Regions from separate parts of the Psychrobacter sp. H7-1 genome, predicted to be linked through region 1. Evidence: riboswitches for the same ligand, from Rfam matches in the RefSeq annotation. Region 1 holds a riboswitch; the other holds the start of a gene.
What was found. Region 1 has a riboswitch for thiamine pyrophosphate ahead of thiC (phosphomethylpyrimidine synthase ThiC). Riboswitches for the same ligand answer to the same signal wherever they lie in the genome.
Positions count from the first base shown of each region.

Region 2: another riboswitch for thiamine pyrophosphate. It lies ahead of thiM (hydroxyethylthiazole kinase); the one in region 1 lies ahead of thiC (phosphomethylpyrimidine synthase ThiC).

Region 1 covers NZ_CAJHBH010000041.1:11,198-16,581, forward strand. The annotation lists gene pstC (phosphate ABC transporter permease subunit PstC) at 1-135, opposite strand, end outside; gene pstS (phosphate ABC transporter substrate-binding protein PstS) at 244-1,410, opposite strand; gene JMX92_RS10850 (septal ring lytic transglycosylase RlpA family protein) at 1,901-2,263, shown strand; TPP riboswitch at 2,356-2,494, shown strand; gene thiC (phosphomethylpyrimidine synthase ThiC) at 2,783-4,783, shown strand; gene JMX92_RS10860 (fructose bisphosphate aldolase) at 4,924-5,384, opposite strand, start outside.
Region 2 covers NZ_CAJHBH010000004.1:27,866-33,249, reverse strand. The annotation lists gene radA (DNA repair protein RadA) at 170-1,618, shown strand; gene thiD (bifunctional hydroxymethylpyrimidine kinase/phosphomethylpyrimidine kinase) at 1,637-2,431, opposite strand; gene thiE (thiamine phosphate synthase) at 2,480-3,121, opposite strand; gene thiM (hydroxyethylthiazole kinase) at 3,114-3,914, opposite strand; TPP riboswitch at 4,016-4,104, opposite strand; gene JMX92_RS02365 (hypothetical protein) at 4,151-4,402, opposite strand; gene JMX92_RS02360 (septal ring lytic transglycosylase RlpA family protein) at 4,380-4,976, opposite strand; gene greA (transcription elongation factor GreA) at 5,329-5,384, opposite strand, start outside.

The sequences.
Region 1 (5,384 bases):
CCAAGCTCCTATAATTAATGACAGTAAGATACCGCCTAATGACAATAACACCAGTATCGCAAATGCTTTGGTCGCATTAACGAATAAAAAATCATAACGCTTTTGTTTTGCTAACTGGGAGTGTAGATCTGCCATGACAGCCTCGTTTTATTGAATACCTAAATAACACCTAATCTAGCTGCTACTGCTTGCGTACCTAAATAACTGGGTATTTAGGTACCTAAACGTTAATACAAATATTGCTTACTGCGCTGGGGTATAAACTGGCTTGCCATCTTTATCTACAACTTCATTCCACTTAGCTTTGAATAAAGCCACAGCTTTATCTGAGAAGGGTACAAAGTCTAAGCTCATAGCATCTTCATCACCGCGGGTATATGCCCAGTCAAAGAAGTTAAGCACGCCGGCCACTTTTTGTGGGTTTTTTGGGTTTTTGTGCACTAAGATAAAAGTAGCAGCAGCGATAGGCCACGCTTGATCGGTATCTGAGTTGGTAATAACCTTGTAAAAACCGTCTTGTTTTGACCAGTCAATATCACCGGCAGCGGCGAAAGTTTCAGCAGAGGGCTGTACGATATTGCCGGCTGCATTTTTCATGGCAGCATAAGACATGTTGTTTTGCTTAGCGTAAGCATATTCAACATAACCAATTGAGTTTGCCATACGACTGACATTGCTGGCCACGCCCTCATTACCCTTGCCGCCCACACCTGTCGCTGACGTTGGCCACTGCACGGTCTTATCAACACCGATGCTGTCTTTCCATTCAGGTGATACTTTAGCCAGATAGTCTGTAAAGTTAAAAGTAGTCCCTGAACCGTCTGAGCGAAACACTGTAGTAATCGCGGTGTCAGGCAGGGTCAACTCTGGGTTTAAGGCAGCGATTGCAGGATCATTCCACTTGCTGATTTTACCCAAGTAGATATTGGCTAACGTTTCGCCATCTAGCTTTAGTTCGCCAGGCTTGATACCTTCAACGTTGATAACAGGAACCACACCACCAATAACGGTTGGGAATTGGATTAAGCCCTCTTTTTCTAGCTCTTCAGGCGTCATTGGAGCATCAGAGGCACCGAAGTCTACTGTGTTTGAGACGATTTGCTTAATACCGCCTGATGAACCGATAGACTGATAATTCACCTGACCTTTGGTTTCTTTGTTGTAGTCCGCTGACCATTTGATGTAGATAGGCTGCGGGAAAGAAGCACCTGCACCGGTAATATTCATCTCAATGCCTTCAGCTGACTTGAAATCATCCGCTGCAGCAGACGTTGATTCTGAAGTATTTGCTGTGCTGGCTGCTGCCGAGCTAGCCACTGTCGTATCGTCAGCTGTTGCCGCTTCTTTCTTATCACAAGCAGTTAGGGCCAACATGCTGGCAACAGTGACAGCTAATAGTGAATAACGCATGGTCTCTCCTAAAGAGTAAAAAATGTTTTTATATAAAATATAAGAAATACAGAGACTTAATAACGGATAAAGCAAAGCGGCTTGATATAAATGACTGTAATTGACGACGCTTTTATCGGTCTTGTATTGGATTGAATACATTTTGACGTCTAAATATGACAGTTTGATGAAATGAATATCTTTTGTAAGAAATAGGTAACTTCAAAAAAAGTCGGGTGAGTAATGTTACGCAACTGTACTGCGCTGAACATTTGGCTATGACGGTGTTTGAACCTTACTGGCATAGCATAAGACGCTACTCGGTTAAGGATTCATTACATTATCTTTAACCATTAGAAAGTATCGCTAAACTAATTACCTGTAGAATTAGCCCTCGATGTTTTGGTGCAGACAATTAGGTTTTGATCGCGGTTCACTGCTTTTCACAGTAACGCCAAGATTTTATTGCCATCACAGGTGCCAATCATTTATTCCATTACAGGTCCAATTTATGAAAAAGCTTTTTATACCAGTTACCCTTCTATTAACCTTATTACTGAGTGCGCCTGCCAATGCTGGCCTTGCCTCTTGGTATGGTCCCGGGTTTCATGGAAAAAGAACCGCTTCCGGTGCTATTTATAATATGTACGCCATGACAGCCGCCCACAAATCATTGCCTTTTGGTTCAAAAGTAAAAGTTACTAACCTTAAAAATAACAAATCGGTGGTGGTAAAAATAACTGACCGTGGTCCTTTTGCGCCCGGCCGTATTATCGATTTGTCTAAGAAGGCCAACCAATCGCTAAATTGCAATCTTTGTAAAGTGACCGTTGAAGTATTAAGCAAAGGTGATGGCAAATACCGCAAACAATAACTTTGTAAAACCGCAGCGCCCTAGAAAAAATTAAAATAATATTGAGGACTGTTATTGCTCTAAAAGTTTGATAAGATAGCCCTTAATAAAACCATTAAGACTCGGGGTGCAGACCTTGCGTTATCTGATAGCCGCTGAAATGCGATTATAGATAACCACGCGTTTGCTGAGACATCACCCGTTGAACCTGATGCGGTTAATACCGCCGTAGGAAAGTCATTGCAACTCCCCTATACCTTATTTTTATCACAAAAAATACAACGCTTATTGCTATGACAGCCCTCGAGGGTTGTGAATTAATGCGTGCTATGCGCTTAAGATAAATCAGTTTGGATGTATCTTATCTCAGGTTACTCTAAGCGTTATGAGTCAATGTGTTTGTGTTAAAAAAGAGGGATTCGCTTTGTTAAGCGACAGAATCTGCACTCACTGAGTCTTTATTTTTACTACCGGTTTTTAGCCTTTTACCCTAAAAGCCTCTATGGCACCTTGCCATTAACAAAAAATAAGGACATTTCTATGAGTAATGAACAACACACCATTAAAACGCCAGCACACCGTAATGTAGAGGATGAGCGCTTCGATGAAGAGGCTCGCGACTTAACCCGCAGCCTGCCGGCGTCAAGAAAAATATATATCGAGGGCTCTCGTCCTGATATTCAAGTGCCGATGCGTGAAATCACTTTAACCGATACGCCCACTGGCGGCTTTGGCCTAGAAAATGGAGAAAAGAACCCGCCTTTTTATGTCTATGACACTTCAGGCGTCTATACTGACCCGAGTGTCGATATTGACCTCACCAAAGGCTTACCAAAGCTACGTGAAAAATGGATTGAAGAGCGCGGCGATACCGAAGTTTTAGACGGCTTATCAAGCAACTATGGTCAAGAGCGTGCGCGTGATATCAAAACCGCCAACATCCGTTTTGCTCATATTGATAAACCTCGCCGTGCCAAAGCTGGCAAAAATGTCACTCAAATGCATTATGCCCGCCAAGGTATTATCACGCCTGAAATGGAATACATCGCCATCCGTGAGACCCAAAAGCAGCATGAATTAACCGATATGCGCCAACATGCCGGCGAGACCTTTGGTGCCAATACCCCAAAAATCATAACCCCTGAGTTCGTGCGTGCTGAAGTGGCCGCTGGACGCGCTATTATCCCCAATAACATTAATCACCCAGAGTCTGAGCCGATGATTATCGGGCGCAACTTTCTGGTAAAGATTAATGCCAATATCGGTAACTCAGCGCTGGGCTCAAGCATTGATGAGGAAGTATCCAAGATGACCTGGGCTACCCGCTGGGGCGCCGACACCATCATGGATTTATCGACTGGTAAGAACATTCATGAAACTCGTGAATGGATTATCCGTAACTCACCTGTGCCTATCGGTACGGTGCCTATCTATCAAGCGTTAGAGAAAGTTGACGGCGTCGCTGAAGACTTAACGTGGGAGATTTTCCGCGATACGTTAATTGAGCAAGCCGAGCAAGGCGTGGATTACTTTACTATTCACGCCGGCGTGCTACTGCGCTATGTGCCTTTAACCGCAAAACGTCTTACAGGTATCGTCTCTCGTGGTGGCTCTATCATGGCGCAGTGGTGTCTTGCTCATCACAAAGAAAGCTTCTTATACACCCACTTTGAAGACATCTGCGACATCATGAAGCAGTATGATGTGGCCTTTAGCTTAGGCGATGGTCTGCGTCCAGGCTGTTTGCAAGACGCCAATGATGAGGCTCAGTTTGGTGAGCTGAAAACCTTAGGCGAGCTGACTCAAGTGGCTTGGAAGCATGACGTACAGGTGATGATTGAAGGGCCAGGTCATGTGGCGATGAACCGCATTAAAGAGAACATGGATTTGCAGCTTGAGATGTGTTCTGAGGCACCTTTTTATACCCTTGGTCCATTAACCACAGACATCGCACCAGGCTATGATCACATTACCAGTGCTATTGGCGCCGCTATGATTGGCTGGTTTGGCACGGCAATGCTGTGTTATGTGACCCCAAAAGAGCATTTAGGTCTGCCTAATAAAAAAGACGTGAAAGATGGCATCATCACTTACAAAATCGCCGCTCACGCCGCTGACCTAGCCAAAGGCCACCCTGGCGCTCAGGCACGTGATAATGCGTTATCGAAAGCCCGCTTTGAGTTCCGCTGGGATGATCAGTTTAATCTAGCCTTAGATCCAGACACGGCTCGTGAATTCCATGATGAAACACTGCCAAAAGATGCGCACAAGTCTGCCCATTTCTGCTCTATGTGTGGGCCTAAGTTTTGCTCAATGAAAATCACCCAAAATGTGCGTGAGTATGCAGCCGGCCTGCCTACTGGTGTTGAGGTCACCCCAAGCAGTGGCGAGCTTAGTGATGCGGTGCATCTTATCAAAGAGGTCGACACTGAACTGGTTAAAAAAGTAGGTGAAGCCAGTTTTGAAGAGGTACAAAAGGGCATGGCTCAGATGACAGAGAAGTATAATAGCGAGGGACGCCAGCTTTATAAAGAGGTGTAAGCTGTACTGTAGGACAAAGGGCTTTAATCCCAATCGCCATTTTTATTAAATAAAAAGCTTGAACCTCTAGATGGAGGTTCAAGCTTTTTTATAAGCTTATAGTGCTATTAGCAGATAGAACACCTAACTCACTATAACAATTATACTTTAGAGGCGTTATAGATTTTATCGATAGACGCATCGATGGTGGCTGCGAATTCTTCGTCTGTTTGAGACTTTGATAGGCCTTCAGTGAAAGCACGTGAGAAGCTGGCAATCATACCTGGATTTTGAGCTAAGCGATCACAAGACTCATCACGGCTATAGCCACCTGATAGCGCCACTACTTTAAGCACTTTTGGATGATCAATAAGCTCTTGGTAGAAGCCTTTTTCTTCAGGCAAAGTCAGTTTTAACATCACTTGATGATCATCATCTAAGCTATCTAGGTTACGTAAAATCTCTTCTTTTAATAACACTTCGCTTTCAAGCTTGTCTTTGCTTTCAATGTTTACTTCTGGCTCGACGATGGGCATAAAGCCTTCAGATAAAATTTGCTTAGCCACATCAAACTGCTGCTGCACCACAGTCTCGATACCATGCTGGCTAGCTTGATGAATCA
Region 2 (5,384 bases), on a different contig from region 1:
GCCCATACTTATTGCTATTTTCATTCTCCTCGCATCCTAAAGATAGCTGGCTGTTACAGGCTGGCTATTTTTAACGCCAAAGTTTGTCGCAATCGGCGCATCTTTATTAATCAACCATTTTGCATATGAGACGCCTCATATGTAGCATCACTTACTAAGGGTAGCGGTTATGGCCAAATCAAAATCAAGTTATGTCTGCCAAAATTGCGGCGCCTATTTTGGTAAATGGGCCGGACAATGCTCTGACTGTGGGGAGTGGAATACTCTTGTTGAGGCGCCCAATGTCAGCCTACCGCATCACAATAAGTCGGCGGCTAAAGGCGCTATGGCAGCACATACAGGCCCTAAGGTGTTGGCTGGTGCAAAGTCTGATCGTATGAATTATTCAGGCTCACAAAGCGGCGTTGTCACGTTAGGCTCAGTCAATGTCACCTTCGATACCCGTCTGCCTACTGGGATTAGTGAATTTGACCGCGTCCTTGGTGGCGGCTTAGTGGCCGGCTCAGTGGTGCTTATTGGTGGTGACCCTGGTATTGGTAAATCGACCATTTTATTGCAGACAGCGGCCAATATGGCAGACCCTGAGTCTTTGTCCGGCAGTGCATTGTATGTGACCGGAGAGGAGTCGTTATCGCAAGTGGCCATGCGGGCACAGCGCTTAGGGTTATCCAGCGATCACTTAAAGGTCATGACAGAGACCAATGTGGAGACCATCTGCGCAGCACTGACCCAAGAGCAGCCTGCGGTGGCTATTATTGACTCTATTCAGACTATTTATACCGATGCCATAAACTCGGCACCCGGGGGCGTCAGTCAAATTCGAGAGTCAGCAGCAATGCTCACCCGCTATGCCAAGCAAACCGGTACGGCCTTATTCTTGGTGGGTCATGTGACCAAAGAGGGTACGTTGGCTGGGCCACGCGTGCTTGAGCACATGGTGGATACGGTGTTGTATTTCGAGGGTCAGTCTGATTCTCGCTTTCGTATGATACGTGCGGTAAAAAACCGCTTTGGCGCGGTCAACGAGCTGGGTATTTTTGGAATGACAGATACCGGTCTAAAAGAAGTGGCCAATCCTTCAGCCATATTCTTAAGTCGTTATGATAAGCCGATATCTGGATCCATTGTCATGGTTAGCCGTGAAGGCACTCGGCCGCTATTGGTAGAGGTGCAAGCGTTGGTCGATGATTCTGCGGGGCAGCCCAGACGTATGGCATTAGGCCTAGATCCTCAGCGCTTGGCGATGCTGCTGGCGGTCATGCACCGTCATGGCGGTATACATACCAGCGGACAGGATGTGTATGTCAACGTGGTGGGCGGGGTAAAAGTGATGGAGACCGGCTCAGACTTGGCGGTACTGTTAGCTTGTGCCTCAAGTATTAAGGAGCGGCCGTTGCCCTCATCTTTGGCGGTATTTGGTGAGGTGGGGCTATCGGGCGAGATACGCCCGGTTCCCAACGGTCAAGAGCGCCTAAAAGAGGCAATGAAACACGGCTTCACCCACGCCATCGTACCCAAAGCCAATGCCCCAAAAAACCTTATGGGGCAGTTTAAGGGTATCACAGTGATAACGGCTGATCGCTTGGATGATGCCATTGACCGAGCGTTTGAAATTTAAGGCGCTGAGTGTTTTAAATTAGCGCTCATAATACGCGTAAAAATGATGCACCGGACCATGGCCATGACCGACATTAAGCTCATCTGCATGCGCTAGAGCACCCGTCAGATAAGCTTTGGCCTTAGCACAAGCTAGGCTTAAGCTGTCTCCTTGACTCCAAAAAGTCGCGATGGCGGCAGATAGGGTGCAGCCAGTGCCGTGGCTGTTTTTAGTAGCGATACGCGCCGCCTCCAGCCACTGACTTTGACCCTCTACCCATAACAGATCTGGAGAGTCTGGCTGATTAAGCAGGTGACCGCCTTTTAAAAAGGTGGCGACCCCTAAACGCTCTGCCTGCTCGAGCATCTGTTCTCGGGTGGTGGCCTCAGCTTCACCCAGTAAATCAGCAGCTTCTGGCAGGTTGGGGGTAATCAGCCCCACTTGGGGCAATAATAGCTCACGCAAGGCCGCCACCGCATCACTGTCCAGCAGTCTATCGCCGCTTTTAGCAACCATGACCGGGTCTAGCACTACCTTGGTGGGTTGGTAAGTCTGAAGCGCTTCTGCCACACAGCGGATGACCTCAGCGGTACCTAACATTCCAATTTTCACCGCATCGACCTGTACATCGCTAAATACAGAATCTAATTGAGCACGAATTAAGTCAGTTGGCATCATCTGAATTTGCTGCACACCTTGGGTGTTTTGTGCCACCACGGCGGTGATGACACTCATCGCATAGCTACCATTGGCGCTAATGGCCTTAATGTCGGCTTGAATACCGGCGCCGCCTGTACAGTCTGTACCAGCAATAGTTAATACATTTTTAATCACCGCTACGCTCCTTAAAAATTAGGATGGTTATTGATAGCCTATCTTATGTTATCGCTGTGCTATCAGCAGCTCAGCTGCTTGCTTTGGATCATCGGCCGCACAAATCGCAGAGACTACAGCGATCCCATGACAGCCTGTTTGGTACACTTGCCTGGCATTAGCATGGTTAATGCCGCCAATGGCCACTGTGGGCAATACGCTGGCCTTGGATAAAGTGCTCAATCCCTCTAAGCCTATAGGCTCGGCATGATCTTGTTTGGTAGCGGTAGCGAATACAGGGCCTAGTCCGACATAATCGAGCAGATCAAGGTGATGGTGGTGCGTCTGCTGTAACTGCGCTAAAGCATTAATAGACAGCCCCAGCCAAGCATCATGGCCTAAAATATTTCGGGCCTGTTCAACACTCAAGTCGCCTTGACCGATATGAGCACCATCGAGTTTGGCTTTATGTGCAATCTGCACTTTGTCATTGATAACCAAAGGAACACGACCAGCAATGGCCTCTTTAAGCTCACAGGCTGTGGTATACAAGGCCTCATCGCTGGCGTGTTTGTCACGCAACTGCACTAGGGTCACGCCGCCATCGATGGCAGCAAGCACCGTCTCAATCAGTCCCTTATCAGCGCATAGAGCGCTATCGGTGACCAAATATAGCGATAAGGCATCGGCAGATTTATTATGTTTATTCATAAAATATTACTCGTGCTTGTTGAGAGACATCGGTTGCCTGTAGGGCATACAAACTATCGAGGAAGTGGATATAAAAGCTGCCAGGCCCTTGAGCAATCTGCATGGCGTGCTCAGCGGCCTGTCCGTAATAACATAAGGCGGTGACAGCCGCTTGTGCCATAGCCTTCTTATTGGCGCCTACAAAGCCGGCTATGAGCGCCGTTAAGGCACAGCCAATGGCGGTGACTTGAGTCATCATAGGATGGCCATGATTAATAGCCCAGCGGTTCATGCCATCGGTCACCCAGTCAATCTCTCCGGTAACCACCACTACCTTGGCATATTGGGTCAAGGCTTCAGCTGCTGCATGGGCCGCCGCCACGCTATCGCCGCTATCGGTGCCCCTGCTTTGACTACTCATACCCGCCAGAGCCAATATTTCTGAAGCATTGCCGCGAATGACATCAGGCTGTAGTGACAGTAGCTGCCGGCAAGCTTGTTGCCGAAATGCAGTGGCACCCACAGCGACTGGGTCTAGCACCCAAGGAATGCCTTTGCTGTGTGCCATCTTGGCCGTGGCCAGCATGCTGTTTAGACGAGTTTGGGTCAGCGTACCGATGTTAATCGCTAGGGCATCAGATAAGCACACAAAGTCAGGGGCTTCTTGAATGTCATGTACCATAGCAGGCGAGGCGCGACAGGCCAAAAGCACATTGGCAACCGTATTATGGGCGACATCATTGGTGAGGTTATGGACCAAAGCAGATTGGTCTTTAAAGGCGTGAAAACAAGACTCGATGAATGGTAACTGCATCTTCCCTCCGAATAGGATAAGAGGGCGTTTAGAAACACACAGCATGACGGCACGCTTATGATAAAGGTGGCAAGTTAACAATCAACCCTTACCCAAAGATGCCGTTATCGCTATACACTCCCTACGCCAGTATAATCTGGATCAGGTTCAAAGGGTGCATCTCAGCCCAAGGGCGCCCCTGTGATAACTTAAAAACAAATAAAACAGCTGCTTATCATAGCTAAGATGGCTTTTTTTCACAAGGGTTTGAGCGGCCTATCTTGCTCAGCTTTTTTAAACTTAGGGCTTTGAAGTTGCCGACTCAAAAATTGGGCATAAAAAAAGACCTGCCGTTTACGGTGCAGATCTTCTTTTGATCCTGGTTTTAGCCCACCAGGCCGCTTATCGACAAGCGTAAATTTATCACCCTGACTTGATTTAGCAACTGTACTTTTAAAAACCAGCAGCTTACTAAGATTAGCAGGATTAAGGTGAACCCACTCTTTCAATGGTCACATTGGCAATACCACGGCTTACCAAACCGATCTGCTTAGCAGCAGCATAAGATAAATCCAACACACGGTTACCATGGTAAGGACCACGGTCATTCACTTTGACTACCACGCTCTTACCGTTACCTTTGTTGGTGACACGTAAGTAAGTATTAAAAGGTAAAGAGGGGTGTGCTGCGGTTAATGAGTTCATATCAAAGCGCTCACCACTGGCAGTCTTTCTGCCATGGAACTTGCCACCGTACCAAGAGGCACGACCACTTTGTTTGAATTTGTTAACAGCATTTGAGGCTACTAACGTTAAATGAGATAACACATCATCGTTATCTTGGCTAACTTTACTACCTTTGGCATTCATCAATGAGCTGCTGGCAGCTAAAGATGAGGGCTCAAAGGAGGTTTGTAATAAAGAGGTGGGTTGGCTTTTTTTGCGTGCTAACTCGTTGAGTACACTGTCGATATCGCTTGGGCTTTTAACGCTGATAGTTTGCTTAGAATCCGTAGCGTGAGCCAGATTAGTGGCTCCTACCATGCATGCTAGCGCACATAGAGCTGATGTGAATTTCTTCATAATTGCCTCGTAAGCATTTATCTTAAGTAATGGAAACTCAAAAGATTATGCATTTACTATAAAAATACTACTTAATTAAATAGCTTAAATAAAAATGGGTTAAATAAAAAATACTTATCTAAATTGTTAACATTGGCTATAAAACCATAGGAGGTAAAGATACACACGAAGTGTCACATTTAGATTTGCCAATGTTATCTTTTTGTAACTTAACATTAAGCAAAGGGGATTTGCAAGTGACGCTAGAGTTCAATTTTATAGATAATAGACCATTTTTTGATCTATGAATAGTAAAAATATTGAACTCTAGCTAAATAAAGGACGCAATAAATTAAAATTTATTGGTTAAGCATTACTGATAAATAACTTCGATAATTTCAAATTCTACCAGGCCGCTTGGGGTCTCAA